One region of the Kocuria rhizosphaerae genome, then DNA from elsewhere that is predicted to be linked to it. Evidence: predicted binding sites of a transcription regulator. Region 1 holds the regulator's gene; the other holds the start of a gene.
What was found. Region 1 encodes LexA, which represses DNA repair genes until DNA is damaged. Its sites were predicted from a motif close to TCGAACANNTGTTCGA; they were not measured.
Positions count from the first base shown of each region.

Region 1 (11,088 bases):
AACCCGGCGGCCCCAGGGTCCGCACCCCGTGTGGGGCGAGGCGACCGTGGCCGGCGCGGGTGGGAGTCTCCTCCACTTGCACACTGCCGACGAGTCTAGCGCATCCCGGGCGCGGCGGGGAACCCGGGGTCAGTCGTCCCCGGTGCTGTGCAGGCCGCGACGGGCGGAGAGCAGTTCGATCTCCGGTCGGGTGGCCACGGACCGTTCGACCTCGTCGAGCACCTCCACGACGTAGGACGCCTCACCGGTGACCACGGACGCCCCGACGAGCGCCCGCCGGTGCAGGTCGAGATGGCCGACCTCCGCGACGCTCACCGGGAAGCGGCGGCGCAGCTCGGCCACGAGCGGGCGCACCACGGAGCGCTTGCCCTTCAGGGAGTGGACGTCCCCCAGCAGGACGTCGAACTCGATCCATCCGATCCACACAGCCACCCGCACCTCCCGCCGGACCACCCGGCCGGCCTTCCCTGCAGGATAGGCCTCGCGCACGGGGGGTGTGGCAGAGTTGCACCATGACTTCCGAGAACACGTTCCGCTACGACGACGACACCGCCCCGTCCGGCCAGGACATCCCGCAGGAGACGGTGAGCGCCGTCGACGAGCAGATGCGGGACATCGCGGAGGTCCCCGCCATCGAGGTCATCACGACCGCGGCCGTGCACCTGATGAGCGCGGCCGCCGTGAAGTGCGGTCTGGCCGCCGGCGAGGACGCGGACGAGCTCAAGGACCTCGACGAGGCCCGCAAGCTGATCACCGCGCTGGCCGGCTTCGTGACGGCCGCGGCCCCGGAGATCGGTTCTCAGCACGCCGCCCCGCTGCGCGACGGCCTGCGCACGCTCCAGCTGGCGTTCCGCGAGGCGTCCCTCTACCCGGACGCCCCGGGACAGGGGCCCGGCGAGAAGTTCACCGGCCCGGTCGGCTGAGCCGGTCCCGACCCGTCGCGGCGCCGCCGGCCGCCCCGGCTCCACCCGCCGTCGTGAGGCGCAGCTGCATCGAGTCCACGTCCTCGGCGAGAGACCGCTCGGTGCTCAGCCGGGCCTGGAAGCGGGCCACGACGTCGTCGAGCCGCGCGCGGTCGAGGCCGGGGCGCAGGGCGAGGACGACCGCGAGCTCCGGGCCGGCACCGCCGCCGGGAACCTCGGTGCCGTCGGCGTCGCGCACGGCCACGCCGCTGCCGGGGGCGGTCGCCGCCGAGACCACGCCGGGCAGGTCCGCGGCGCAGCGCCGGACGGCCTCCTGCACGGCGGGACTGCGGTAGGCCGGCGTCCACCCCCGCCCCTGGGCGAGGGCCCACAGGGCGGGACGGCGGACCACGAAGGGCAGCGCGCTCCCCGGGTCCAGCACGAGCTGCTGCGTGCCGTCCTTGACCGCCGCGAGCGCCGCCCGCCGGACGTCCGTGGCCACCGGACGTGCCGAGCCGTGCCAGGCCCCGAGTGCGTCCGTCGACGTGAAGACGGGCAGGACCGCCCGGCCGTCGGCCGCGCGCAGGGAGACGAGTGCCATGTCGGCCTCCTTGTCCGCGACGAACCCGGCATCGGTGACCGTCGACGAGGAGACCTGGGCGAGCACGGGCACGAAGACCCGCGTCCCCGCGAGGGCGGCGACCACAGCGGCCTCGTCCCCGGTCCCGGCGCGCAGGGCCGCCAGGGCCCGGACCACGGCGGGGACCGCGGCGCCGTCGTCGTCCGGGAACAGGTGGGTGTGGCTGGTGCCCTCCCCCAGGTTCCGCCCGGCCCAAGCCTGACCGCCGGTGTCCTCCGCGCCGCCCGCGCTCGCGAGCTGGGCGGCCACGTGCGGCGGGAGCTCCCGCCCCGTCACCGGGATCCCGGCCGGCCCGCCACGTCGAGCGCCTCGGGGAGGGTGAAGCGGCCGGCGTAGAGGGCCTTGCCCACGATGGCCCCCTCCACGCCCGAGGGCACGAGCGTGCGCAGGGCCGCGAGGTCCTCCAGGGACGAGATCCCGCCCGAGGCGACCACGGGCTTGTCGGTGCGCACCGCGACCTCCTTGAGCAGGTCCAGGTTGGGGCCCTTGAGGGTGCCGTCCTTGGTGACGTCGGTGACGACGTAGCGCGCGCACCCGTCGGCCTCGAGCCGGTCGAGGACCTCCCACAGGTCGCCGCCCTCCTGGGTCCAGCCGCGGGCCGCGAGCACGGTGCCGCGCACGTCCAGGCCCACGGCGATCACGTCCCCGTGCTCGGCGATGACCCGCCGCGTCCACTCCGGGTGCTCCAGGGCGGCCGTGCCGAGGTTGATCCGGGCCGGCTCCAGGGACAGCGCCCGCTCGAGCGAGGCGTCGTCGCGGATGCCGCCGGACATCTCGACCTTCAGGTCGAGCTCGCCGGCGACCCGGCGCAGCACGTCGATGTTGTCGCCGCGGCCGAAGGCGGCGTCCAGGTCCACGAGGTGGATCCACTCCGCGCCGGCCTCCTGCCAGGCCAGCGCCGCCTCGAGCGGGTCGCCGTAGCCGGTCTCGGAGCCGGCCTCGCCCTGGACCAGGCGCACGGCCTGTCCGTCCGCGACGTCGACGGCGGGCAGCAGCTGGAGGCGGGGGGTCTCGCTCAGGGGCATGGAATCTCTCATCTCGGGATCGGGATCGGGGTGGTGGTCGGGCGGAGGGGTCAGCGGGCCTGGAACCAGGAGTACCAGCCGTAGCCGACGAGCAGCGCGGCGATCAGGGCCAGGAGGCCGACCGTCCAGGCCGGCTTGTGCTGCCGCTGGAAGGAGATGGCGCCGCCGACGAAGAACGCGCCGAGCGCCATCAGGACGACGGCCGCGCTCACGCGCCGTCCTCGTCGTGGCCGAGCGTGGGCCGGCCGGCCAGGGTGTCCCCGTGCAGCGGGTCCCCGCTCTTGAGGTGGTCGAGCCGTCCGGTGCGCGGCAGGGTGGCCAGCCAGTTGCGCAGCAGCTGGATGCCGGCGTCGGAGGACTTCTCGGGGTGGAACTGCGTGGCGCACAGGGCGCCGTTCTCCACGGCGGCGACGAACCGCCCGCCGTGGTCGGACCAGGTGACCTGCGGGGGTTTCATCCTCCCGATGGACTGCGGGAAGTTCCACTCCTGCACCCCGTAGGAGTGCACGAAGTAGAAGCGCTCGTCCTCGATCCCGCGGAACAGCACCGTGTCCTCGGGCGGCTCCACGGTGTTCCAGCCCATGTGCGGCACGACGTCCGCCTTGAGCCGTTCGACGACGCCGGGCCACTCCGCCATGCCCGCGGTCTCCCGGCCGTGCTCGACGCCGGCCTCGAAGAGCACCTGCAGGCCCACGCAGATGCCGAGGACGGGACGTCCCCCGGCCAGGCGCCGGCCGATCAGGCGCAGTCCGTCCACGGAGCGCAGCCCGTCCATGACGGCGGCGAACGCGCCGACGCCGGGGACGACGAGCCCGTCGGCGTCGAGCACCGTCTGCGGGTCGGCGCTGAGGACCACGTCGGCGCCGGCCGCCTCGAGGGCGCGCACGGCCGAGCGGACGTTGCCCGCACCGTAGTCCAGGACGGTCACGGTCGGCCGGCCGGCCGGGCCGTCGCCGGGCCGCGCCGTGGCCTCCGGCACGCCGTCGTCGCGCCCCGCGCTCACAGGGCGCCCTTCGTGGACGGGATGCCGGTGACCCGGGGGTCGGGCTCCACGGCCTGCCGCAGGGCCCGGGCCAGCGCCTTGAACTGGGCCTCGGCGATGTGGTGCGGGTCCCGGCCCGCCAGGAGCGTCACGTGCAGGCAGATCCCCGCGTGGTGGGCGAGGGACTCGAGGACGTGCTGGACCATGGACCCGGTGAAGTGCCCGCCGATGAGGTGGTACTGCTGGCCCTCCGGCTCCCCGGTGTGCACGGCGTAGGGGCGCCCGGAGATGTCGACGACGGCGTTGGCGAGGGCCTCGTCCAGCGGCACGGTGGCCTCGCCGAAGCGGCGGATGCCCGCCTTGTCCCCGAGGGCCTGGCGCAGGGCGTCGCCGAGGACGATCGCGGTGTCCTCGACGGTGTGGTGGACGTCGATGTGCGTGTCGCCGGTCGCGCGGATCCGCATGTCGATCAGCGAGTGCTTCGACAGCGCGGTCAGCATGTGGTCGTAGAACGGCACCGAGGTCTCGATGTCGTTCGCGCCGGTGCCGTCCAGGTCGATCTCGACGGACACCGAGGACTCGCTCGTGCGCCGTTCGAGGGACGCGCGGCGGGGGGCGCGGACGGGGGTCTGGTCGGTCATGCGGGTGGAACTCCTCGCGGGCGCGGCGCGGCCGTCGGCGGGCCGCGGGTGGTCCGGACCGGGCCGCCCGGCAGGGGCGGCGCGTCGGCTCCGGTGGTGGTCTGGCTCCATGGTATCCGGGCCCGGCGGTGCGGGCCGCCCCGGGTGCCGGACGGTGCGGGCCGCTCCCGCCTCAGCCGGTGGCGACGACGCGCTCCATGGCGCTCAGGAACGCGGTGGTCTCCGCCTCGGTGCCCGCCGTGACCCGCAGGTGCCCCGGGATCCCGACGTCCCGCACGAGCACGCCGTCCTCGAGCAGCGCCTCCCACATGGCCCGGGAGTCGGCCATGCCGCCGAAGAACACGAAGTTGGAGTCCGAGGCGGCGGGCTTCAGGCCGAGGCGCAACAGACCGTCCACGATCCGGTCCCGCTGCCGTTTGATGTCCTCGACGTCGGCCAGCAGGGTCGCCGAGTGGCGCAGGGCCGCGAGCGCGGTCGCCTGGGTGACCGCGGAGAGGTGGTACGGCAGGCGCACGAGCCGCACCGCGTCGGCGACCTCGGGCGCGGCCGCGAAGTAGCCCAGGCGCGCTCCGGCGAGGGCGAAGGCCTTGCTCATGGTGCGGGAGACGACGAGGCGCGGCCGGCCCTCCAGCAGCGAGAGCGCGGTGGACGTGCCGCCGTGGGAGAACTCGGCGTAGGCCTCGTCCACGACCACGACCGTGCGGAACGGCTCCCCCGCCTCGTAGACGGCGGTGACGACGTCCGCCCCGAGGGCCGTGCCCGTGGGGTTGTTGGGCGAGCACAGGAACACGACGTCGGGGCGGTGGCGGCGGACCTGCTCGGCGGCCGACTCGGCGGAGAGGCCGAAGTCCGCGGCGCGCTCCCCCGCCACGAAGCCGGTGTGCGTGCCGGCGGCGAGCAACGGGTACATGGAGTAGGTGGGGACGAAGGTCAGCAGGTTCCGCCCGGGCCCGCCGAAGGCCTGGAGGATCTGCTGCAGGATCTCGTTGGACCCGTTGGCCGCCCACAGGTTCTCGGCGGTCAGTCCGTGGCCGAGGTACGCGGCGAGCTCCTCGCGCAGCACGGTGAACTCCCGGTCCGGGTAGCGGTTGAGGGTCCGGGCCGCGGCGGCGACCTCCTCGACGATCGCGGCGTGCACGTCCTGCGGGACCGGGTGGGTGTTCTCGTTGGTGTTCAGGGCCACGGCGACGTCGAGCTGCGGGGCGCCGTACGGCGTCCGGCCGCGCAGGTCGTCGCGGAGCGGGAGGGCGTTGAGTCGGTCCAGGTTCTGCGTCACCCGGACAGTTTAGTGCCCGAGTTCGGGTCCCGGCGCCGCACCGGCCGCCCGGAGTTCGCACCGGCCGCCCGGGGTTCGCGCCGGGGCCCGGGTCCGGCGTCCGGGCCCCCGCCCGGGGGCCGCGGAACGGGCTCAGACCGCGGGGACCTCGAGCTGCTGGCCGGCGACGAGGCGGGAGGTGCGCAGGTCGTTGAGCTCCACGATCTCGTCCACGACGTCCCGCGGGTCGCGGTCCGGCTCGGCCGCCAGCGCCAGCTCCCACAGGCTCTGACCCGGGAACACGGTGACGACCTCCGTTCCCGCGCCCGGAACGGGCCCGCTCGTGGCCGTGGCGGTGGACGGCACGAGGAAGACCACCGCGAGCACCACGAGGGCCGCGGAGCCGGCCAGCACGGGAAGGCCCAGCAGGACGAGGCGGCCGCGTCGGGTGAGCGTCAGCGGGGCACGCGGCGCCGGAGCCTCCGCGGCGGGGCGCAGGAGCAGGGCGGGCCGGCCCCGCGGCGGGCCGGCGGGGTGACGGTGCGGACGGACGGCGCCGAGGGTGGTGCTGGCACTCATGACTTGACCTCCTTGACGTTCCCGCACGAGGCGGACGATCTCGGACTCCGGGTCGCCCGGCCGGGATCGTGATCCGGCAGGCGTTCGAAGATGTGTTCGAATCGTGGAGTTCCATGTCTAGCACGGGTCTGCGAAGAATGTCGAGACCCGTTCGTACAAGTGTTTGAAGCCACCGGGGGTCTCGCCTAGGCTGGGAGCACGTCCGGGCCTCCGGCCGGCACGCTCCGGGCCATCCGGCGCCCTGGCGCTCCGGGAATCATGGAACCACCCGGGTCCGACATCGGAACCGGACCGGTGTGCGCCGACGGCGGCACCACCATCCGGACGGGAAAGGACGACGCTCCCATGGCCCAGCGCCCCACCCCCGAGGACCCCCGTCCGCGGCCCGTCCGCAGCAGCGGCCGCGGTCTCACCGTGCGCCAGCGGACGATCCTCGAGGCCATCCAGCGCTCCATCGCCGAGCACGGCTACCCGCCGTCGATGCGGGAGATCGGCGACCTCGTGGGCCTGGCCTCGCTCTCGAGCGTCACCCACCAGCTCTCCCGGCTGGAGCAGCTGGGCTACCTGCGCCGCGACCCCAAGCGGCCGCGGGCCATGGAGGTCCTGACCCCCCTGCGGCTGCACGACGCCGGGACCTCCGACGCCCCCGCCCAGGACGCCGCCGCCGCGCCCGCGGCCGGCGCACCGGGCCCCGTCGCCGAGCTGTCGACGTCCTCGGACGTCACGATGGTCCCGCTCGTGGGCCACATCGCGGCCGGCGGTCCCATCACGGCCGAGCAGGCGGTCGAGGACGTCCTGGCCCTGCCCCGCCAGCTGGTCGGGCACGGCGAGCTGTTCATGCTCCGGGTCAGGGGCGACTCCATGATCGACGCCGCCATCTGCGACGGCGACTGGGTCGTCGTGCGGCGGCAGAGCTCCGCCGAGAACGGCGACATCGTGGCGGCCCTGCTCGACGAGGAGGCGACCGTCAAGACGTTCCGCCAGCGCGACGGCCACACCTGGCTGCTCCCGCAGAACACCCGCTACGAGCCGATCCTCGGCGACCACGCCACGGTCATGGGCAAGGTCGTCTCGGTGCTGCGCAGCCTCTGACGCGGTCTCCGGCCGGACGCCGGGCCGGGGTCAGGCGCCGGCCAGCCGCTGCAGGGCCCCGAGCACGGTCGCCCGGTCCGTGGTGGTCCACAGGGGCGGCAGCGAAGCGCGCAGGAACCCGCCGTAGCGCGCCGTGGCGATCCGGGAGTCCAGGATCGCCACCACGCCGCGGTCCCCGCCCGAGCGGATGAGCCGCCCGGTGCCCTGCGCCAGGCGCACGGCCGCGTGCGTCGCCGAGACGGCCATGAAGCCGTTGCCCCCGGCACGCTCCGTGGCGCGGCTGCGGGCGGTCGCCAGGGGGTCGTCCGGCCGCGGGAACGGGATGCGGTCGATCATCACGAGCCGGCAGGAGTCCCCGGGCACGTCCACGCCCTGCCACAGGCTCATGGTCCCGAACAGGCTCGTGGCGGGCTCGTCCGTGAACTGCTGGACGAGCCCGGGGAGGGAGGAGTCCCCCTGGCAGAGGATCGGCAGGTCGGTGCGCTCCCGCAGCGCCTCGGCGGCCTCCTCGGCGGCGCGCCGGGACGAGAAGAGTCCCAGGGCGCCGCCCCGTGAGGCCTCGAGCAGCGCGAGCATCTCGTCCAGCTGGGCCCCGGTGGGCCGGCGGCCCGGCTTCTCGAGGTGCTCGGCCAGGTAGAGGATGCCCTGGCGCGGGTAGTCGAACGGGCTGCCGACGTCGACGCCCTCCCAGCGTGGAGCGCCCTCCCCGCGCAGGCCGAGCGCCCCGGCGGCGGAGTCGAAGGACGAGCCCACGGCCAGGGTCGCCGAGGTCAGCACGACGGTCCGGCCGTCGAACAGGCCCTCCCGGAGGGTCCCCGCGACCGACAGTGGCGCCACGTGCAGGGTCGCCGGGTCCGTCTCCGCCGCGGGCACGTACCCGCGGCCGGGCTCCCAGCCGCCCTGCCGGGAGATCCACAGCACCTCGCGCTGCTCCGGGGCGGCGAGGACCCGCTCGGCGAGCTCCAGCACGTCGCTGACCCGGGAACGGGCCATCTGGCGCCCGGCGTCCCCGTCCCGCTCCCCGCCGGAGCCTCCCGCACTCGCCTTGGACTCGGTCATGGCCGTGCGTGCGGCGTCGCGGACCTGCGCCACGGCGGCGGCCTGGGCGTCGTCGAGGCCGCGGTGGAGCAGCTCGGCGGGAGCCCCCGCCAGGGCGCCCTCGAGGTTCGCGGCCGCGGCGGTCAGAGGGTCGGGGGCGGCGCTCGTGTGCTTGCGCAGGGACGCGGCCGCCGCGCGCACCATCGCGGCCGAGAGCTGGCCGGTGACGGCCCCGGTCACCCGGTCCTGGAGCTCGTGGGCCTCGTCGATGACCACGACGTCGTGCTCGGGCAGCACGGTGATCCCCTCGAAGGCGTTGATCGCGAGCAGGGCGTGGTTGGTGATCACGATGTCGGCCTCCGCGGCCCGTTCCTTCGCGAGCTCCGCGAAGCAGTCCTCGAAGAAGGGGCAGCTGCGGCCCAGGCACTCCTTGGCGGTCACGGAGACCTGCCGCCAGGCGCGCTCACCGACCCCAGGCAGCACCTCGTCCCGGTCCCCGGTCCCCGTGGAGCGCGCCCACTCGCGCAGGCGCTGGACCTCCTGGCCGAGCCGGCCGGGGCTCCCGGAGGTCTCCGGCGCAGCGGCCCCCGGGTGCGGGGCCGCGTCCGGCGGCGCGAACAGCGCCCCGGGTTCGTCGTCGGACGGGTACCCGCCCTCGAGCTTGTGCCGGCACACGTAGTTGCTCCGGCCCTTGAGCAGGGCGACGTCGACCTCCCGCTCGAGCTCGCCCTCGAGGGCGGCCAGCAGCCGCGGGACGTCCCGGCCCACGATCTGCGACTGCAGCGCGAGGGTCGCGGTGGCCACGACCACCGGCTTGTCCGCGTGCTGGGCGTGCTCGACGAGCGGGGCGAGATAGGCCAGGGACTTCCCGGTCCCGGTCCCGGCCTGGACGAGCAGGTGCCGGCGGCGGTCCAGCGCCTCGGCGACCTTGGCGGTCATCAGCCGCTGGCCGTCCCGGACCTGACCGCCCATCGCGGTGACCGCGGTGTCCAGCAGGTTCAGCGCCTCCGCGGCGCCGGGGAGCGTCTCGGGGCGCACCCGGGCACCGTCCCGCCCGGCAGCGTCCACGGCGGCGTCCACGACGGCGGCCACGCCCTCAGGCGCTCTCGGCGCCGAAGCCGGGCGCGTTCTCGGGGGCGAACGGGGCCAGCTCCGCCGCGAGGTCCTCGCGGACCTTCACGAGCAGGTGCGTGCCCTCGGGGAGGTGCTCCGTGCGCAGGATCTCCGCGTCCCAGTCGTGCAGCCGGCTCACCACGTCCCCGCGCTGGTACGGGACGACCAGGTCCAGCACCGTCTCCGGGCGCGGGATCGACTCGCTGATGCGCTCCCGCAGCTGCCCGATGCCCTCCCCCGTGCGGGCGGAGACCACCACGACGTTGCGCTCGCGCTGCTTGATCCGCTCCACGACGAAGGGGTCGGCGGCGTCGGCCTTGTTCAGCACGATGATCTCGGGGATGTTCTGGGCGTCGATGTCCGCGAAGACCTGGCGCACCGCCCGGATCTGCCCCTCGGGGTCGGGGTGGGAGGCGTCCACCACGTGCAGGATGAGGTCCGCGTCGGCGACCTCCTCGAGGGTCGAGCGGAACGCCTCGACGAGCTGCGTGGGCAGGGAGCGGACGAAGCCGACCGTGTCCGAGAGGGTGTAGCCGATGCCGTCCGGCGTCTGTGCGCGGCGGACGGTGGGGTCCAGGGTCGCGAACAGCGCGTTCTCCACGAGCACGCCGGCGCCCGTCAGCCGGTTCAGCAGCGAGGACTTGCCGGCGTTGGTGTACCCGGCGATCGCCACGGACGGCACGGAGTTGCGGCGGCGGTTGAGCCGCTTCGTCTCGCGGGCCGGCTTCATGGCCGCGATCTCCCGGCGCAGCTTGGCCATCCGGGTGCGGATGCGGCGCCGGTCGAGCTCGATCTTGGTCTCGCCCGGGCCACGGGAGCCGATCCCCTCGCCCGCGGCGGCGCGACCGCCGGCCTGACGGGACAGGGACTCGCCCCACCCGCGCAGGCGCGGGAGCAGGTACTCGAGCTGGGCCAGCTCGACCTGGGCCTTGCCCTCCTTGGACTTGGCGTGCTGGGCGAAGATGTCCAGGATCAGCGCCGTGCGGTCGATGACCTTGACCTTCACGACGTCCTCGAGCCCGCGGCGCTGGGACGGGGCCAGCTCGGAGTCGACCACGACGGTGTCGGCGCCCGTGGCCGCCACGATGTCCCGCAGCTCCTTGGCCTTGCCCGAGCCCAGGTACGTGGCGGGGTCCGGCTTCGTCCGGCGCTGCACGATGCCGTCCAGCACCTCGGAGCCGGCGGTCTCGGCGAGCGCGGCGAGCTCCCGCAGGGAATTCTCCGCCTCCGCCAGGGTGCCCTCGGTCCACAGTCCGGCCAGGACCACGCGCTCGAGCCGCAGCTGCCGGTACTCGAGCTCGGTGACGTCCTCGAGCTCGGTGGACAGCCCGGCGACGCGGCGCAGGGCGCGGCGCTCCTCGAGGTCCTGCTGCTCGCCGTCGTGCACGGAGTGCTCGTCCTCGGCGTCGGCGATCTCCCGGGCCCGGCCGGTGAGCCGTCCCGCGTCCGCCGCGGTGTCGTGCGGGGCCGGCGCCGCGGCGCCGTCCCGGAGGGGTTCGCCGGCCGACTGCTCCCGGGCGCGCGCCCGGGACAGGACGCGCTCGACGACGTCCTCCAGCTCCTGCCGGCTCAGGCCGTTCCCGGCCTCCGCCGTCTCGGGGCGGGGCTCGGCAGGGGTCTCACGGGGATGCGTCATGGTTCCTTTCGCGGGCATGTGGTGCGCCCATTCTAGTCCGGGTGGCCGACACCCGGTCGGCCCGTCCCGGCGGCGGGCCGGCCGGTCCCGGTCGGTAGCATGAGGAGCTATGGCTTCGCGTTCCGAGACCCCCGACCCCGTGGCCGGCCCGGCGACCCCGAACCCGGGGACCGAGCACTACTTCT
Region 1 covers NZ_JBISWL010000146.1:38,029-49,116, forward strand. The annotation lists gene ACH9EU_RS17480 (DUF503 family protein) at 130-426, opposite strand; gene ACH9EU_RS17485 (DUF1844 domain-containing protein) at 513-923, shown strand; gene ACH9EU_RS17490 (SseB family protein) at 904-1,791, opposite strand; gene priA (bifunctional 1-(5-phosphoribosyl)-5-((5-phosphoribosylamino)methylideneamino)imidazole-4-carboxamide isomerase/phosphoribosylanthranilate isomerase PriA) at 1,815-2,567, opposite strand; gene ACH9EU_RS17500 (hypothetical protein) at 2,618-2,779, opposite strand; gene hisH (imidazole glycerol phosphate synthase subunit HisH) at 2,776-3,570, opposite strand; gene hisB (imidazoleglycerol-phosphate dehydratase HisB) at 3,567-4,190, opposite strand; gene ACH9EU_RS17515 (histidinol-phosphate transaminase) at 4,363-5,466, opposite strand; gene ACH9EU_RS17520 (LysM peptidoglycan-binding domain-containing protein) at 5,599-6,024, opposite strand; gene lexA (transcriptional repressor LexA) at 6,370-7,116, shown strand; gene ACH9EU_RS17530 (helicase C-terminal domain-containing protein) at 7,147-9,222, opposite strand; gene hflX (GTPase HflX) at 9,251-10,903, opposite strand; gene ACH9EU_RS17540 (methyltransferase) at 11,013-11,088, shown strand, end outside.

Region 2 (11,088 bases), on a different contig from region 1:
GCTCCTCGGTGAAGCTGCCGGTGATCTGCGCCTGGCCGTCGGCGATCACGGCGTTCATCTGCGGCGCGGAGACGACCTGCCCGTCCAGGAGGATCGCGAACTGGCTGCGCGGGTCGCCCTGGGACGCGGCGCCGATGCCGTAGAGCCGCTCCGAGAGCACCCGGAACCGTTCGGTGGCCTCGGGCCCGAACTGCAGGTTCACGGCGAACTGGTTCAGGGACGCGCCCGTGGCGTTCTGCGCCGTGCCGTAGGAGGCGTCCTTGATCCCGGTGCCCTGGATCTCCACGGGCCCGAGCAGGTACTTCGTCCCGGTCTCGGGCTCGCACGCGACGACGGCGGAGTCCGCGTCCTGGCGCTCCCGCTCCTCGGGGGGCTGGGGCGAGGTGCAGTCGGTCGTCTCGAACTCCCGGTAGAGCTCCGGGGTGATCCAGTTGGGGTCCGAGGAGTCCGCGGGCTCGGCCGCGGGCTCGGGCAGCTCGTCCTCCGGCACCCGCTGGTCCTCCGGCACGACCTCGGCCGGGGCGGTCGTGAGCACGGGGCGGAACTGCATCTGCGCCGAGGTCTGGATGAGTTCACGGGTCTGCGCGGAGGGCACCCCCGGCATCGAGACCACGATGTTGTCCCCGGACTGGGTGGCGATCTCCGCCTCCGCGACGCCGGAGCCGTCCACGCGCTGCCGGATGATCTCGACCGCCTGGTCCAGCTGCTCGGGGGTCACCTCCTGGCCCGCGTCCTCGCCCTGGAGGGAGGGGCTGAGGATCATCTGGGTGCCGCCCTCGAGGTCCAGGGCCAGCTTGGGGCCCCACCCGGTGCGGTCGGTGCCGGCGCCCCACGCCAGGATCCCGCCCAGCACAGCGGCCAGCACGAGCAGGCCCACGAGGGACCGCCGCGCGGTGGAGAGGGCCTCCCGCACCCCGGGGCCGGCCGCCGCGCCCGGGCGGGCGTCGCGCGCGGGTGGGCCGCCGGAGGAGCCGGAGGTCTTGTCTGGTGTCAGTGCCATGGTCTTCCTAACGCACAACGGCCCGGGGTGCCGGGCCTGCTCATGGGAACGGGCCGACCAGCGGTCGGCCCGTCGTCCCGAGGGGGGTCAGTCGTTGCGCTGCCCGGGGTCGCGCCGGGCGTCGTCGTCGAGGGGGTCGACGGTGCCGGGGGCGTCGGTGTCGACGACCCGGGGCTCCTCGGCCGTGCCGGGGGCCGCCCCGGGAGCCGGGGCGGGCTCGGCCGCCGTGTCCTCGTCGACGACCGTGGTCACGGTCTGCAGGTGGACGGTCACGGCGGTGCCCGGGGCGATCTCGAGGACGACCTTGTTGGTGTCCCGGTCGATCGAGCGGATCGTGCCGTAGAGGCCGTAGTTGGTCATGACCTCGGTGCCCGGGCCCATGGTGGCCTGCTTCTGCTTGACCTGGGCCATGGCCTTCTTCTGCCGCCGCATGGGCAGCCAGAGCAGCGCGACCATGGCCACGAGCATGAGGGGCAGCAGCCATGCGCTGCCGCCGCCCGAGGGCTCTGCGGCCTGGGCGGAGAGGGACTGGACGACGAGGTGCGGGCTCACGGACTTCCGTTCGATCGGTTGCGGTTTTCCGTCCCATGGTAGGGGATCCGGCCCGGACGGACCTGAGCGCCACCCGGGGAGCCTCAGACCCCGGGTCCGTCGCCGTCCCCGGGCCCGTCCCCGAGCCCGTCCTCGAACAGCAGCGGGTCCTCCGGGGCCACCCCGGGGACGCGGCGCAGCACCGGGTCCCGGAACGCGGCCTGCTCGGGCGGGACCAGTCCCAGGTGCTCCCAGGCGGCCGCCATCGCGATGCGCCCGCGCGGGGTCCGGCCCAGCAGGCCCTCCCGGACCAGGTAGGGCTCGGCCACGGTCTCCACGGTCTCGGTCTCCTCCCCCACGGCGATCGCGAGGGTGGACAGGCCCACGGGCCCGCCGCCGAACTTCCGCACGAGCGCCTCCAGGACGGAGCGGTCGAGGCGGTCGAGGCCACGGGCGTCGACCTCGTACATGTCCAGCGCCGCGGAGGAGGTGCGGACGTCGATCCGCCCGACGCCGTGCACGAGGGCCCAGTCCCGGACCCGGCGCAGCAGCCGGTTGGCGATCCGCGGCGTGCCCCGGGAGCGGGAGGCGACCTCGGCGAAGGCCTCGGCGGTCATCGCGAGGTCCATCAGGCCGGCGGAGCGGCGCAGCACGAGCTCGAGCTCCCCCACGGAGTAGAACTCGAGGTGTCCGGTGAAGCCGAAGCGGTCGCGCAGGGGCCCCGGCAGCAGGCCGGCGCGCGTGGTCGCGCCGACGAGGGTGAAGGGCGGCAGGTCCAGCGGGATCGACGTGGCGCCGGCGCCCTTGCCGACCACGATGTCCACCCGGAAGTCCTCCATCGCCATGTAGAGCATCTCCTCGGCGGGCCGGGACATGCGGTGGATCTCGTCCAGGAACAGCACCTCGCCCTCCGTCAGGGAGGAGAGGATGGCCGCGAGGTCCCCGGCGTGCTGGATGGCCGGGCCGGAGGAGATCCGCAGCGGGGCGCCCATCTCCTCGGCGATGATCATGGCCAGGGTGGTCTTGCCGAGGCCGGGAGGGCCGGACAGGAGCACGTGGTCGGCGGAGCGGCCGCGCAGCCGCGAGGCCTCGAGCACCAGGGAGAGCTGGCGGCGCACGCGCTGCTGGCCCACGAACTCGTCCAGCCGGGCCGGCCGCAGGGCGGACTCGAGCTGCTTCTCGTCGGGCTCGTCGGCCGCGGAGACCAGCCGGTCCCGGGCGTTCACGGCGGCGCCGTCCTCGCGGGCCATGCTCAGACCCCCCGCTCCGCCGCGGTCCGGGACCCGGCCTTGGCGGCGCCCAGCCAGGCCAGGACGGTGCGCAGGATCAGGGGGACGTCCCCGGAAGCGGCGAGCTCCTCGCGTCCGGCCAGGGCGTCCTCGACGCCGCGCGCGGCATCCTTCTCGTTCCAGCCCAGGCCCACGAGGGCCTCGAGGACCTGCGCCCGCCAGGGCTCCGCCGGGGCGTCCGCGGGCCGGGCAGGGCGCTCGGGGACGATGAGCTTGTCGGCGAGCTCGAGCACGATCCGCCGGGCACCCTTGGGCCCGATGCCGGGGACCGTGGTGAACGCCTTGGCGTCCCCCTCCGCAATGGCCCGGTGGACGGCGGCCGGGCCGAGCACCGAGAGCACCGCCAGGGCCGTGCGCGGACCCACGCCGCTGACCCCGAGCATGGTCTCGAAGACCTCCCGCTCCTCGGGGCTGCGGAAGCCGAACAGCAGCGGGGACTCGTCCTTGCGGGCCACGTAGGCGGTGTCGAGGCGCACCTGCCCCCCGGTCCGCAGTCCGGCCAGCGTCTCGGGGGTCGCCTGGACCTGGACGCCGAAGCCGCCCACCGTCACGACCGCGGTCGTGAGGCCGACGTGCTCGACCTGTCCCGTGATGGACGCGATCACCGCGCCCCTCCTTCCGTTGCTCCGGTGCCGGTCGAACCGGAGAGTTCGAACGGATCTACGAACGAGCGTGCGCGAGTCACTCTAGCAGTGGGCACCGACGCGTCCCCACCGGATCCGCGACCCGTCCGCACCGGTCACCCGCGCCGGCCCCGCCGGGCACGGGCCTCGGCCTCCGCCCAGGCCCGCTGGGCGGGGGTCGTGACCGGGCGGGAGGCCACGGGCCGGGCCCCCTGGTGGGTCTCCGTCCGGGCGGTGGCGTCCACCCCCGTGCCGCCGCCGCGCCAGCCGTGGCAGATGGCGATGGCCAGGGCGTCGGCGGCGTCGGCGGGCCGGGGCACCTCCTCGAGGCGCAGGATCCGCACGACCATGCGGGCCACCGAGGCCTTGTCGGCGCGGCCCTCCCCGGTCACGGCGGCCTTGACCTCGGACGGGGTGTGCCACGCGACGGGCACGCCGTGACGGGCCGCGGAGGCCATGACCGCGCCCGCGGCGTGGGCCGTGCCGATGACGGTGTTCACGCTGGTCTGCGCGAAGACCCGCTCCAGGGCCAGGGCGTCCGGGTGGTAGCGCTCGATCCACCGCTCGGTGGCCTCCCAGACCCGCAGCACGCGCACGTCCAGCGGGTCGGCCGGCCGGGTGCCGGCGACGCCGACGTCCACGAAGGACGCGGTGCGGTTGCCGGACATGTCGATCAGCCCGAACCCGCACCGCGTCAGTCCCGGGTCGACCCCCAGGATCCGCTGGGCGCCCGTGGTCAGTCCTCGGACTCGAGCTGCGCCACGACCTCGGCGGGGATCTCCGCGTTCGAGTACACGTTCTGCACGTCGTCGAGCTCCTCGACGGCCTCGGCGAGCCGCAGGAACTTCCGGGCGCCGTCGGCGTCGAGCTCCACCTTCATGGTGGGGCGGAACTGCGGGTCGTCGTTGTTGTACTCGAGCCCGGCCTCCTCCAGGGCCGTGCGGACGGCCGGGAGGTCGGTGGCCTCGGAGACGACCTCGAAGAACTCCTCGTCCTCCACGACCTCCTCGGCGCCGGCGTCGAGCACCGCCACGAGGACGTCGTCCTCGGTGAGCCCGTCGGTCTTCGTGACCTCCACGACGCCCTTGCGCTCGAAGAGGAACGCCACGGACCCGGCGTCGGCCATCGTGCCGCCGTTGCGGGTCACCGCCACGCGCACCTCGGAGGCGGCACGGTTCTTGTTGTCGGTGAGGCACTCGATGTACAGCGCCGTGCCCTGCGGGCCGCGGGCCTCGTAGAGGATCTCCGTGTAGTCGATCGTCTCGCCGGTCAGCCCGGCGCCGCGCTTGATCGCGCGGTCGATGTTGTCGTTGGGCACCGAGTTCTTCTTGGCCTTGGAGACCGCGAGGTCCAGGGCGGGGTTGCCCGCCGTGTCGGCCCCGCCCATGCGCGCGGCCACCTCGATGCCCTTGATGTACTTGGCGAAGGCCTTGGCCCGCTTCGCGTCGATCGCGGCCTTCTTGTGCTTGGTGGTGGCCCATTTGGAGTGGCCTGACATGCGTTCCTCCTCGGAAGTGGTGCGCGGGCGTGCCCCGCGGAAGTCTCGGGAAGCGCCGGCCGTCCCGGCGCGGCGCGTGCCGGCCCCGGGCGGGACGGGCCGGAAAAGTCCTGGTCCATTCTACCGGGTGCGTCCCGGCCCGGTCCCGCAGGTCACCGGGCCCGCACCCGGGCGGTCACCGGGACAGGGTCCTCGTGGTCATCGGGGACGCGCCCGGGAGACCTCGCGCGCGCGCTCGGCGAGCGTGTCGTCGAGCGGCTCGGCGTCGAAGGTCCCGAACCGGCGCTCGACGGCGGCACGGATGAGGTGGTCCGCGACTGCCGGGTTCTTCGGCAGCATCGACCCGTGCAGGTAGGAGGCCACCACGTGGTGCACGCGCGCGCCCTCCGTGCCATCCTCGCCGTTGTTCCCGGCACCCTTGACGACCCTGCCCAACGGGGCCTGGTCCGGCGCCAGACGGGTGATCCCCGAGTGGTTCTCGTAGCCGACGACGGTGCCGAACTCGGGGGACTCCAGGACGATGTTGCCGATCAGCCGGGTCGGCCCGCCCACCGTGGTCAGGTCGAGGATCCCGATCCCGGGCAGGGTCTCCCCGGCGCCGGTGCGGAACTCGTGGCCGAAGAGCTGGAAGAGCCCGCAGATCGCGAGCATCGGCACGCCGCCGGCCGCCATCGCCCGCAGCTCGGGGGCGATCCGCTGCAGGTCCTCCTGGACGCGGAACTGCCCGGAGTCCTGTCCGCCGCCGCCCACCAGCAGGTCGGCGTCGCCCGGGAACGGGTCCCCGGGATTGTGGTCGGTCAGCCGCACGGCGTAGCCGTACTTCTCGAGGCGGCGCTTGAGGGTCAGCGTGTTGCCCCAGTCCCCGTAGATGTTCATGTCCCGGGGATAGAGCTGGACGAGGTGGACGGTGCGGTCGGTCACGGGGGCTCCGCTCAGATCTCGGCGACCTCGGCCACGCGGGAGAGCTCCCGGCGCAGCTCGAGCATGGACGTGTAGGTGCAGAAGACCCGCATGGGCCGGTCCTCCGCCCCGGCGACGAAGCGGCGCAGGGCCCCGCCCAGGTCCGGGACCACCTCGCGCACCGGCACCTCGTCGTAGTCGAGGCGCAGGGCCATGTCCCAGGCCCGGGTCCCCGAGACGACGTCGACGCCGGCCTCGCGCAGGGAGTGGAAGTCGACGTCCCACAGCCAGGACACGTCGCGGCCGTCGGCGTACTCGTCGTTGATGGCGATCATCGTGGCGTAGTCGCCGGGCCGGGCCGAGGCCAGGGAGAGCCGGAACCCGGCCGGGTTCTTCACGAGCAGCAGCTGCAGCGGGCGTCCTCCCACGGTGATCGTCTCGCCGCGGCCGAAGGCGGGGGTCACCCGGGAGAGCTCCTCGACGAGCGCGGCCCGGTCCGCGTCGGGCCCGGCGACGGCGAGCGCGAGGGCCAGGGCCGCGGCGGCGTTGTACATGTTGTAGACGCCGTAGAGCTCCACCGTGGTCTCGACGGCCTCCCCGTCCACGGCCAGGTGCACGCGGTTGGCCTCGAAGGACGTCAGCTCCACGTCCGCGGCCGGGCGCGGGGCCAGCTCGTCCTCGTGGTCGGCCTCCGCCTCCGGGCCGCCGGCCGAGCGCATGTCGTCGTCGGAGGGGAACATCCGGCGCAGGGGTGCGGACAGCCCGAACCAGCGGGTCCGGGTGCCGGCCGGGACGTGCTCGGCGAGCGAGGCGATCCGGGGGTCCTCACGGTTGAGCACCACGGTGCCGGTCGTGGCGGCCGCCACCTGGGCGAGCATCCGGCGGGTCGTGTCGATCTCGCCGAAGCGGTCGAGCTGGTCGCGCATGACGTTGAGGAGCAGGGCGTGGCGGGGCCGGACCTGCTTCACGAAGTGCACGGCGTGCGCCTCGTCGAGCTCGAGGACGGCGATGTCGGCGTCGAGGCGCCCGGTGAGGCTCATCTCCCCGAGCAGGGCGGCCGCCACACCGCGCACGAAGTTGGAGCCCGTGCGGTTGGTGAAGACCCGGTACCCCTGGGCGCGCAGGAGCTGGACGGCCATCTTGGTGGTGGTGGTCTTGCCGTTGGTGCCGCTGACGACCACGACGCCGTGCGGCAGCTTCGCGAGCTCCTCGGCCACGAACCGTGGGTGGAGCTTCTCCATGACCAGGCCGGGGAACGCGGAGCCGCCGCCCCGCAGCGTCGTGAGGTACCGGATGCCTTGGCCGAGCAGGCGCACGTGGGGTCTGGACATGCGCCCCATCCTATGGCGTGCGCGCACGCGCCCCGTCCTGCGGCGTGCGCGCACGCGCCCCGTCCTGCGGCGTGCGCGGACGCGCCCCGTCAGGCCGCGGGCTCCGAGAGCGCCCGCTCCACCGCTGCGACGTGGTGGGTGACCGAGAACTCCTCCTGGCCGAGCCCCACGGAGATCCGGAAGCGGGCCCCGTCCGGGGGCGAGGCGTGGACGGCGAGGTCCTCGATGGTGCCCAGGGCGATCGTCGCCCGGTCGGAGGAGAACCGCAGGAGCTCACGGCGGACCAGCAGCAGCCGGCACGTGGTGACCACGACGACGCTGCGGTGCCCGCGCCACCACCCCGGCGCCACCGCCTGCACGGTCTCGGCGGTGTCCAGCAGGGTCTCGGTGCGCCGCAGGTGCTCCCGGAGCAGGAGGCGTTGGGACAGGGTCAGACCCCTGCCGGCGGCTCTGAGGTCCTCGCGCACGGGACACCTTTCGGATCGAGGTCGAGCGGAGCGGACGCCCGCACGGAACCGCGGCTGCTGCCCCAGCCGGGACCTCCGGGACCTGCCGGTCGGCCGGTCCGCGAGGAACCCCCTCGCGCCGAGGACTCCGGCGCGCAGAGGGCTCGTCGATTCTAGTGGCGTTGCCCCGTGGGCACCACCGGCCCACGTGGGGCGGCGGTGGCCGCGGGCACGGCGCCGCGTGCCCGGGCGGAGTAGTGTGTCCGTGCAGACCCGCCCGCCGACCCCGACAGAAGCCGACCCGTGGACAACCCCCTCCTGCGCCCCAGCGAGCTCCCCTACGAGCTGCCCGACTTCGCGGGCCTCCGCGAGGAGCACTTCCTGCCGGCCTTCGAGGCGGCGATGGCGGTGGACCTCGCGTGCGTGCGCGCCGTGCTGGCGGATCCGGGCCCGCCCACGTTCGAGAACACCGTCGAGGCGCTGGAGCGCGGGGGCCTGGACCTCGACCGGGTCGAGTCCGTGTTCTTCACCCTCACCGCCGCGCACAACACGCCCGGCGTCCAGCGGATCTACGAGGAGCTCGCCCCGCGGCTGGCCGAGCACAGGGCGGACTTCACCCTGAACAAGGAGCTCTACGCCCGGGTCCGGGCGGTGGACCGCAAGGACCTGCAGCCGTGGCAGGTGCGGGTGCTCGACGAGTACGTCTCGTGGTTCCGGGCCTCCGGGGTGGAGCTGTCCCTGGACGAGCAGCGGCGGCTGCGGGAGATCAACGACGAGCTCTCCGCGCTGAGCATCCGGTACGGCAACGGCCTGATCCGGGAGGTCAACGCCTCCGCCGTGGTGGTCGACGACCCCGCGGAGCTCGACGGCATGTCCCCGGAGGACATCGAGGCCGCCGCCTCCGCGGCCGCCGAGCACGGCCGTCCCGGCCGCTGGCTGCTCACGCCCACCCTGTCCACCGTCCAGCCGGTGCTGTCCGTGCTCACCAACCGCGGGCTGCGCCGGCGGATCCACCTGGCCGCCGTCAACCGCGGGACCGGCGCGCACGGCGGGGAGGGGTCGCAGAGCGAGCTCGACCTGCTGCCCGTGGCGGCCCGGATCGCCGAGCTGCGCGCGGAGCAGGCCGTGCTGCTCGGCTACCGCAGCCACGGCGACCAGGTCATGACCGGCACCACGGCGCCCTCCCCCGAGGCCGTGCACGAGATGCTGGAGAGCGTCACCGGGCCGGCCGTGCGCAACGCGCTCGAGGAGCGGGCGGAGCTCGAGGAGCTGGCCGGTCACGCCCTGGAGGCGTGGGACTGGCCGTTCTGGGCGGAACGGCTGCGCCGGGAGCGCTTCTCCGTGGACGCGGCCGGGCTGCGGGAGCACTTCGAGCTGGAGTCCGTGCTCGAGCACGGGATCTTCCGCACGGCCCGGGAGCTCTACGGGCTGGTCTTCACGGAGCGCCACGACCTCCGCGGCTACCTGCCCCAGGTACGCGTGTGGGAGGTCACCGACGACGACGGGGACGGGGTGGGGCTGTTCCTCGGCGACTGGTTCACGCGCCCCACCAAGCAGGGCGGCGCGTGGATGAACGCGCTGGTGCACCAGAACCGGCTCGCGGGGCAGCGGCCCGTCGTCGTCAACAACGCGAACTTCGCGAGGCCCCCGGCGGGCCGGCCGAAGCTGCTGACCCTGGACGAGGTGGTCACGGTCTTCCACGAGTTCGGCCACGCCCTGCACGGTCTGCTCTCGGACGTCCACCTGCCCTCGTTCTCCGGGACGAAGGTGCCGCGGGACTTCGTGGAGTACCCCTCCCAGGTGCACGAGATGTGGGTGCTGCACCCGGACGTGGCCCCGCACTACACCCGTCACCACCGCACCGGCGAGCCCCTCCCCGAGCGGACCCTCGACGGGCTGCGGGCGGCCACGGCGCACGGCCAGGGCTTCCGGACCGTGGAGTACCTCGCCGCGACCTGCCTGGACCTGGCCTGGCACGGTCTCGAGGACCCCGCCCGGCTGCCCGATCCGCGGACCGTGGAGCCGGACGCGCTCGCCCGGGCGGGGGTCGACGTGCACGGGATCGCCCCCCGCTACCGGACCGGGTACTTCAAGCACATCTTCGCCGGCGGCTACTCCGCGGGGTACTACTCCTACCTCTGGGCGGAGATCCTCGACGCGGACACCGCCCAGTGGTTCACGGCCCACGGGGGGCTCACCCGGGAGAACGGCCGCCGCTTCGCCGAGGAGGTCCTCTCCCGGGGCAACGAGACCGCCCCGATGGAGGCGTTCGAGGCCCTCCTCGGACGGCGTCCCCACCTGAGCGCGCTGCTGGAACGGCGCGGGCTGCGGCCCCGGGAGGAATTCGTGCACCGGCCCCGGGGGCCGCGCGCCGGGCCCCGGGGCCGGTGACGCCGCTCAGCCGGCGGGCCAGGCCTCGGCGATGTCCCGGCGGGTGTCCCCCAGGGTCTGCATGATCGCCTTGGTGCCGGCGAGGACGGGCATGAAGTTGGCGTCGCCCGTCCACCGGGGCACCACGTGCTGGTGCAGGTGCCCCGACAGGGAACCGCCGGCGGCCTCCCCCAGGTTGATGCCCACGTTGAAGGCGTGCGGGGACGCGACCCGTCGGATCGTCGTGACCGCGGTCCGGGTCAGCTCGGCCAGCTCGCGCGTCTCCCCGTCGTCGAGCTCCGTGAGGTCCGCGACGTGGCGGTACGGGCAGACCATGAGGTGACCGGGGTTGTACGGGAAGAGGTTGAGGATCACGAAGCAGTGCTCGCCGCGGTGGACGATGAGGGACTCCTCGTCGGCGCGCCGCGGCCCGTTGCAGAACGGGCAGCCGGGGTCCTCGCGCACGGACGGGTCCTCCCCGCGCACGTAGGCGAGCCGGTGCGGGGTCCACAGCCGCTGGAAGCTGTCCGGGACGCCGGGGATCTCGAACTGGTCCTGGCGGATCCAGCCGTCCGGCGGACCCGTGTCCGGCACCGGCCCCGTCACTGCCCGACCCCCGCCGTCTCGGCGGAGGAGCGGGTGGCCTCGGCCGGGGCGGCCGAGGGGTCCTCGTTGGTCCGGCGGGCGATGTGCGCCACGATCCGCTCCACGGCCTCCCCCACGAGCACGCCGTTGTCCTGGGAGCCGTCCCGGAAGCGGAAGGACACCGCGCCGGCCTCGGCGTCCTCCCCGCCCGCGATGAGCACGAACGGCACCTTCTCCTTGGCGGCGGTGCGGATCTTCTTGGGGAACCGGTCGGAGCCGGCGTCGAGCTCCACGCGCACCCCGCGGGCGCGCAGGGAGTCCACGACCTCCTGCAGGTAGTCGTTGAACGCCTCGGCCACGGGGATCGCCACGACCTGGACGGGAGCCAGCCAGGCCGGGAACGCGCCCGCGTAGTGCTCCACGAGCACGCCCATGAACCGCTCGATCGAGCCGAACTTCGCGGAGTGGATCATCACGGGCCGCCGGCGGGTCCCGTCGGCTGCCTGGTACTCGAG
Region 2 covers NZ_JBISWL010000069.1:119,877-130,964, forward strand. The annotation lists gene secD (protein translocase subunit SecD) at 1-1,000, opposite strand, end outside; gene yajC (preprotein translocase subunit YajC) at 1,088-1,552, opposite strand; gene ruvB (Holliday junction branch migration DNA helicase RuvB) at 1,636-2,781, opposite strand; gene ruvA (Holliday junction branch migration protein RuvA) at 2,784-3,425, opposite strand; gene ruvC (crossover junction endodeoxyribonuclease RuvC) at 3,560-4,183, opposite strand; gene ACH9EU_RS08125 (YebC/PmpR family DNA-binding transcriptional regulator) at 4,180-4,941, opposite strand; gene ACH9EU_RS08130 (type 1 glutamine amidotransferase) at 5,140-5,862, opposite strand; gene ACH9EU_RS08135 (MurT ligase domain-containing protein) at 5,874-7,181, opposite strand; gene ACH9EU_RS08140 (hypothetical protein) at 7,262-7,639, opposite strand; gene ACH9EU_RS08145 (M3 family metallopeptidase) at 7,922-10,009, shown strand; gene ACH9EU_RS08150 (HIT domain-containing protein) at 10,016-10,582, opposite strand; gene thrS (threonine--tRNA ligase) at 10,591-11,088, opposite strand, start outside.
Region 2: the regulator LexA is predicted to act here: its motif matches at 3,471-3,486, upstream of ruvA (Holliday junction branch migration protein RuvA).